DNA from 2 places in the Aquitalea pelogenes genome. Region 1 is predicted to be linked to the other one. Evidence: riboswitches for the same ligand, from Rfam matches in the RefSeq annotation. Region 1 holds a riboswitch; the other holds the start of a gene.
The links. Region 1 has a riboswitch for cobalamin ahead of ACE3SE_RS13125 (HoxN/HupN/NixA family nickel/cobalt transporter). Riboswitches for the same ligand answer to the same signal wherever they lie in the genome.

Region 1 (3,406 bases):
TCGCCATTGGCGCACAGAGCCTGCGTGAGCATGCGCAAGCCGTGCTGGATGCGCTGCGCGCTGGTGACCTGCCGCTGGCCCGCTACAAGGTGTCGATGATCGTCAGCCGCAACACCAGCGAACTGGACGAAACCGCGGTAGCGCGCGCCACCATCGAATCGGTGCTGGAAAACGGCAGCGATGCCATTTTTGCTGCCGTGTTCTGGTTTCTGCTGCTGGGCGCACCGGGCGTGGTGCTGTACCGCGCCGCCAATACCCTGGACGCCATGTGGGGCTACCGCAACGAACGCTTTTTGCACTTTGGCTGGGCCGCCGCCCGCTTTGACGATGTGCTCAACCTGATTCCCGCCCGCCTCACCGCGCTGACTTACATCCTGCTGGGCCATACCCGTCAGGGCTGGCAATGCTGGCGCGCCCAGGCCCCCACCTGGTACAGCCCCAATGCCGGGCCGGTGATGGCCGCCGGTGCTGGTGCGCTGGGTGTGCTGCTGGGCGGTGCCGCCAGCTATCACGGCAAGCTGAAACAGCGCCCCACCCTGGGCCTGCAACGCCCGCCGGTGGCCGAGGACATCGCCCGCGCCATCGCGCTGGTACAGCGCAGCCTGTGGCTGTGGGTGGCGCTGGCTTTGCTGGCTGGCTTGCTCAACTGGAGTTTTTCTCATGCTTGAACACGGTGGCGGCATCCTGCGTGCCGCAGAGCAATACGGCATTGCGGTGAAAAACTGGCTGGACCTGTCCACCGGGCTGAACCCGCAAGGCTGGCCGGTGCCGCCCATCAGCCCGCGCAGCTGGCAGCGCCTGCCAGAACAGGACGACGGGCTGGAACAAGCCGCGGCGGATTACTATGGCAGCCCGCTGCTGCTGCCGGTGGCCGGTTCCCAGCCTGCCATCCAGCTGCTGCCGACGCTGCGCCCGCCCTGCCGGGTGGGCATGCTGCCCTTGTGTTATGCCGAACACCCCTGGCACTGGGAACAGCACGGCCACACGCTAAGCCGTCATGCGCCCGAGGACATCGACACGGCGCTTGATGAACTGGACGTGCTGCTGCTGTGCCACCCCAACAACCCCACCGGCACCACCTTTTCCCGCGGCCGGCTGCAAGACTGGCGTGCCCGGCTGGCCAGCCGCGGCGGCTGGCTGGTCATTGACGAAGCCTTCATGGACGCCACACCGGAACACAGCCTGCTGGGTGATGTCGGCCTGCCGGGGCTGATTATCCTGCGCTCGGTGGGCAAGTTCTTCGGTCTGGCTGGCGCGCGGGTGGGTTTTGTGTTTGCCTGGCCGGCCCTGCTGCAACAGCTGGCCGAAGCCATCGGCCCGTGGAGCATCAACGGCCCGGCGCGTGAAGTGGTGAAACTGGCCTTGCAGGACCACGTCTGGCAGCAAACCATGCGCGGGCAACTGGCCCGCGACAGCCAGCGTTTGCAGCAGCTACTGCAAGACCACGGCCTGACTCCGGCAGGCGGCAGCCGCCTGTTCCAGTGGCTACACGGGGCGTACTGCCCGGCCTTGTTCGACTTTCTGGCGAGCAAAGGCATTCTGGTGCGCCGCTTTGCCGATGGCCCCAGCCTGCGCCTTGGCCTGCCACCCGACGAAGCGGGCTGGCAGCGGCTGGAAACCGCACTTGGTCAATGGGAAAAGCCTTGAAAATCAGTCGGCAGAATTCCCATTTACCCGCTTGTCACGTATCATGCCCGCTTCCATGACGGTGCCCCATCGGGGTGAAACGGGAATGCGGTGAGACACCGCAGCTGCCCCCGCAACTGTAAGCGACGAGTCCGCATCACATGCCACCGGCCCATCCGGGAAGGCGATGCCGGGTAAAGAAGCGCGAGCCAGGAGACCGGCCGTCATACGTGTCGACGCAGGCTGAATCCGGGCGGGGTGTACCGGGGGATTGCACGATGCCGCCCACTGCAGGCGGACAGTGCCCTCGCTTGCGGCGACGTATCGTCTCCGAGGGCATCATGCAAGCAGATCTGCGTTCTTCCTTACCTTACAGCGGCAAGCGCCGCTCCCGTCATTTACTGGTGTTGCTGCCCTTGCTGGCAGCCAACCTGCTGGTATGGGCCTGGGCACTCACCGCCTTTGCCGACCACCCGGCCCAGCTGGGCACCGCTTTGCTGGCTTACCTGCTGGGCTTGCGCCATGCCGTGGATGCCGACCATATCGCCGCCATCGACAACACCGTGCGCAAGCTGATGCAGGAAAACCAGCAACCGCTGTGCGTGGGTTTTTTCTTTTCCATCGGTCATTCCCTGCTGGTGATTGCCGCGGTGGCTGCGGTGGTGTTTGCCACCCGCGCGCTGCAAGACCAGATCAACGGCTTCCGTGAAATCGGCGGGGCCATCAGCACCGGCATTTCCGCCTTTTTCCTGCTGGCGCTGGCCGCAATGAACCTGTCTGCGCTGCGCGGCATCTGGCACAGCTTCCGCCGCGCCCGCGCGGGTGAAGCCGTGTGTGACGAGCAGCTCAACATCCTGCTGGGCAACCGTGGCATGCTGTCGCGCCTGCTGCGGCCCTTGTTCCGCATGGTGAGCAAAAGCTGGCACATGCTGCCCATCGGCCTGCTGTTTGGCCTGGGTTTTGATACCGCCACCGAAATCGGCCTGTTTGCCATTGCCTCCTCGCAAAGCGCGGACGGCATTCCCTTGTGGAACATCATGGTGTTTCCGGTGCTGTTTGCCGCCGGCATGGCGCTGGTGGACACGCTGGACAGCATGCTGATGGTGGAAGTGTACGGCTGGGCCTTCATCAACCCCATCCGCAAGCTGTGGTACAACCTCACCATCACGCTGGTGTCGGTACTGGTGGCCGTGTGCATAGGCGGGCTGGAAACCCTGGGCCTGATTGCCGACAAGCTGAAGCTGAGCGGCGGTGCCTGGGATGTGGTGGCCATGCTCAACGACAATCTGGCCCACTTCGGCTATTTCGTGGTGGCCTTGTTTGCCCTTACCTGGGCGCTGTCCGCCGCCATCTACAAGTGGAAACGTTTTGACACCCTGCCCGGCCAACAGGCTGGGTGATTGCCGCGAGAACCGCATGCGACTGCATTACAAACACGTGCTGATGTGTACCGGCCCGCGCTGTACCGAAAACGGCCAGCAGGCCGAGGCCATGTTCAAGCAACTGGGCCAGGCGATTGACGCCTGCGACGGCCTGAAGGTGAAACGCACCCGCAGCCATTGTTTTGCCGTGTGCAAGGAAGGCCCCATCATGGTGGTTTACCCGGAGGGCGTGTGGTATCGCAAGGTGGATGCCAGTGCAGTACAGCGCATTGTCAGCGAGCACCTGCACGGCGGCACACCAGTGGAACCCCTGATTTTCCATCGCCTGGGCACGGGCGATGTCAGCACGGAAAGCCCGCAATGACGCATGACAATACTGGCGGCATCGTGCTGCTCAG
Region 2 (3,406 bases), on a different contig from region 1:
ATGCCTCAGTCTTTCTCGGTGACACCGGCCTGGGCAAACGTGGCCATTTCGGCGTGCAGCTTGATGGCCAGTTGCAGCAAGGGCACGCAGGTGGCCGCACCGGAGCCTTCGCCCAGCCGCATGCCCAGTGCCACCAGCGGGTTCAGTTGCAGTGCTTCCAGTGCCAGCTTGTGGCCGGTTTCTTCCGAGCAATGGCTGGCCAGCAGCCAGTCGGCCACTGCCGGGTCGATGGCGCGGGCGGCCAGGGCGGCGGCGCTGGCAATGAAACCATCCACCAGCGCAGGCACACCCAGTGCCGCGCCTTCCAGATAAAAACCCGCCATGGCGGCAATTTCCAGCCCGCCCAGTTCGGCCAGCACAGCCTGGCCATCCAGAGACTGGCCTTGCAGACGGTCCAGCGCCTGTTGCACCACGCGGCGCTTGTTGACGAGGCCGGCGTCGTCGATGCCGGTGCCACGGCCGACAATGCTGTCCGCGCTGTAGCCCGCCAGACGGCAGATCAGCGCGGCAGACGGCGTGGTATTGCCAATGCCCATGTCACCGGCAATCAGCAGATTGGCACCGTGTTCCACGGCGCGACGCGCCGCAGCGCGGCCCACTTCCAGCGCAGCAGCGCATTGTTCTGCCGTCATGGCGGCTTCCACTGCCAGGTTGGCGGTACCGGCGGCTACCTTGGCCTGCACAATGGGCAGTTCCGGCAGTTGACCCAGCACACCCACATCCACCACCTCCAGCCGAGCGGCAATGGCGCGGGCCAGCACGCAGATGGCAGCGCCACCGGCAGCAAAATTCTTCACCATTTCGCCGGTCACGATGGACGGATAGGCGGACACACCTTCTGCTGTTACGCCGTGGTCACCGGCAAACACGGTGATGGCCGGCTGCAGGGGGGCCGGAATGGTTTTGCCTTGCCAGGCAGCAAAGCGACAGGCCACCGTTTCCAGTACACCCAGGCTGCCAGCCGGTTTGGTCAGCGAATTCTGGCGTTGCAGGGCGGCTTCATGAAAAGCGTGGGCAGGAAGGGCAATGGCCTGGGGCATGGTGTGGTTTCTCGAGGTTGGCATGGACTAGAGCGCGACTCTAAGACATGGGGGGCAGCACGGCAAGCTGAATGCCCTCATGGCAATGGCATTGCTTGTTGCATATCAAGACTGTTCGTGCCAGATTGCCGCGGTTTCGCTCTATTCTGCCGTATAATCGCTGCCGGACAGGTGTCCGGATTTGCATGATCCGGATGAAACGGGAAGCCGGTACAAGCCGGCGCTGCCCCCGCAACGGTAAGGTCTGGCTGGTGGATACCGGCCCAGTTGTCGCCATTGCCACTGTTGCCCATCAGCAACGGGAAGGCGCGACAGCGCAAGACCAAGCCCGGAGACCGGCCTGTCGCTTATCGTCTGCCGCATGGCAGGCGGTCGCTGTATATCGCGGGGAGGCGATCTGGCAAACAGCAGGCAGGCTCATCAGCCCGTTCCGGTGTCATCCATTCTCCATGGCGCAAGCCATCCTCTTCGAACTTCCTGTGGCTGTGGCAGCGTTTGCCCGGCCGGTTTCATGTTTCTGGAGTGTGTGTTTCATGTTCAAAGCCCGACAATCCCTGTGGCTGCTGGTGTTGGCCAGTGCAGCCCAGGCCGACGTCCTGCCCGTTTTTCAGGGCGATGAAGTAGTGGTGACCGCTACCCGTCAGCCGCAATCGGTGGTCAAGACCTTGTCGGATGTGTCGGTGATCACCCGTGAAGACATCGACCAGTCCTCGGCCACCAATCTGCCGCAGCTGCTGGCGCGGGTGCCGGGCATCGAAGTGGTCAGCTCGGGCAATGTCGGCAGCCAGACCAGCCTGTATCTGCGCGGTAGCAATGCCAACCAGACTATCGTCCTGCTGGACGGCATGCGTATCGTCTCCGCCACCAGCGGCACTACCGCGCTGGAAAACATTCCGCTGGACAGCATCGAGCGTGTTGAAGTGGTGCGTGGCAGCAGCTCCAGCCTGTATGGCGCGGATGCCATTGGCGGAGTAATCCAGATCTTCACCCGTCAGGGTAGTGGTGCACCGCGCTTCAACGCCGCGCTGGGATTTGGCGACCATGGTCTGGTCAAATCCTCGGCGGGTGTCAGCGGCAAGGTGGACAATACCGCTTTCAATCTGCAGCTCAGCCAGGAGCAGACCGAAGGTTTCTCCGCCACGAATCCGCAAAGCAGCAGCTACAATGCCGACCGCGATCCCTATCGCAACCTGTCCTACAACGCCAGCCTCACCCAGACCATTGCCAGCGGACATGATATTTCGTTGCAACTGTTCCAGATCATGAGCAAGCTGGACTACGACGGCTATCAAAGCACCGGTGAGGACTTGCAGCACAGCCGCCAGACCGGCGCGGCACTGGAATCCAGAAACCGCTTCAACGATATCTGGAGCAGCACCCTGCGTTACAGCTACACCATGGACCGCCAGGAACACTGGAATAACGGTAATCTGAGCGCCCGGGTCGACTTGTATCAGACCGCCCAAAATGCCGTTCTGTGGCAAAACGACCTGCAAACCGGCTGGGGCAAGCTGCTGGCCGGTGCCGAATACACCGAACAACATGTGGACAGCAGCACCTCCTACGATGCCCACTCGCGTAGTAACAAGGCCGGCTTCCTCGGTTACAGCGGTGAATTTGGCCGCCATTTGCTGCAAGTCAGTGTCCGTCGCGACCAGAACGAGCAGTTTGGTGGCAAAACTACTGGTCAGCTGGGCTATGGCTACCGTCTGAGCGATGCCCTGATCGCGCGTGGTAGCTACGGCACCGCTTTCAAAGCCCCCACCTTCAACGACCTTTATTATCCGCTGGACCAATATGGCTATGCCGGCAACCCGAACCTGAAACCGGAAACCTCGCACAACAGCGAACTGGCCTTGCAATTCAAGGATAACGGCCGTTCGGCATCGTTGACGCTGTTCCGCAACAGCATCAATAACATGATTGCCATGACCTCCGACTACAGCACCGTGACCAATATCAGCCAAGCCACCATTCAGGGCGGCACGCTGGCCGGAGCCATGGCAACGGGTAACTGGGATTTGTCTGCATCCGCCACATATCAGGACCCGCTGGACAACGCCACTCATCAGCAATTGCAACGTCGCGCCCGTGCCTATGGACAAATGGCGGCTGCCTATGACTGGGGCAAGGTCACCACCGGGGTGGAGTGGCAGTTGAGCGCCAAGCGCCGGGATACCACCGATAGCGGCAGCAATGTCTGGCTGGGTGGCTATACACTCACCAATGTGTATGCCAATTACCGCTTTACCCGCGAGTGGGCGGCCACCGTCAAACTGAGCAATCTGTTTGGCCGTCACTACACCACGCTGTATGGCTATAACACAGCCGGGCTGGGTGGTTTTGTCGGTGTAAGCTACCAGCAG

Region 2: linked by a shared signal. The riboswitch ahead of ACE3SE_RS05585 (TonB-dependent receptor domain-containing protein) and the one ahead of ACE3SE_RS13125 (HoxN/HupN/NixA family nickel/cobalt transporter) in region 1 are both predicted to bind cobalamin.

The regions. Positions count from the first base shown of each region.
Region 1 covers NZ_JAYSDA010000015.1:86,570-89,975, forward strand. Annotated here, with positions in the region: gene cbiB (adenosylcobinamide-phosphate synthase CbiB) at 1-668, shown strand, start outside; gene cobD (threonine-phosphate decarboxylase CobD) at 661-1,647, shown strand; cobalamin riboswitch at 1,690-1,866, shown strand; gene ACE3SE_RS13125 (HoxN/HupN/NixA family nickel/cobalt transporter) at 1,968-3,026, shown strand; gene ACE3SE_RS13130 ((2Fe-2S) ferredoxin domain-containing protein) at 3,043-3,372, shown strand; gene ACE3SE_RS13135 (cobaltochelatase subunit CobN) at 3,369-3,406, shown strand, end outside.
Region 2 covers NZ_JAYSDA010000005.1:15,915-19,320, forward strand. Annotated here, with positions in the region: gene ACE3SE_RS05575 (histidine phosphatase family protein) at 1-2, opposite strand, end outside; gene cobT (nicotinate-nucleotide--dimethylbenzimidazole phosphoribosyltransferase) at 6-1,040, opposite strand; cobalamin riboswitch at 1,193-1,398, shown strand; gene ACE3SE_RS05585 (TonB-dependent receptor domain-containing protein) at 1,574-3,406, shown strand, end outside.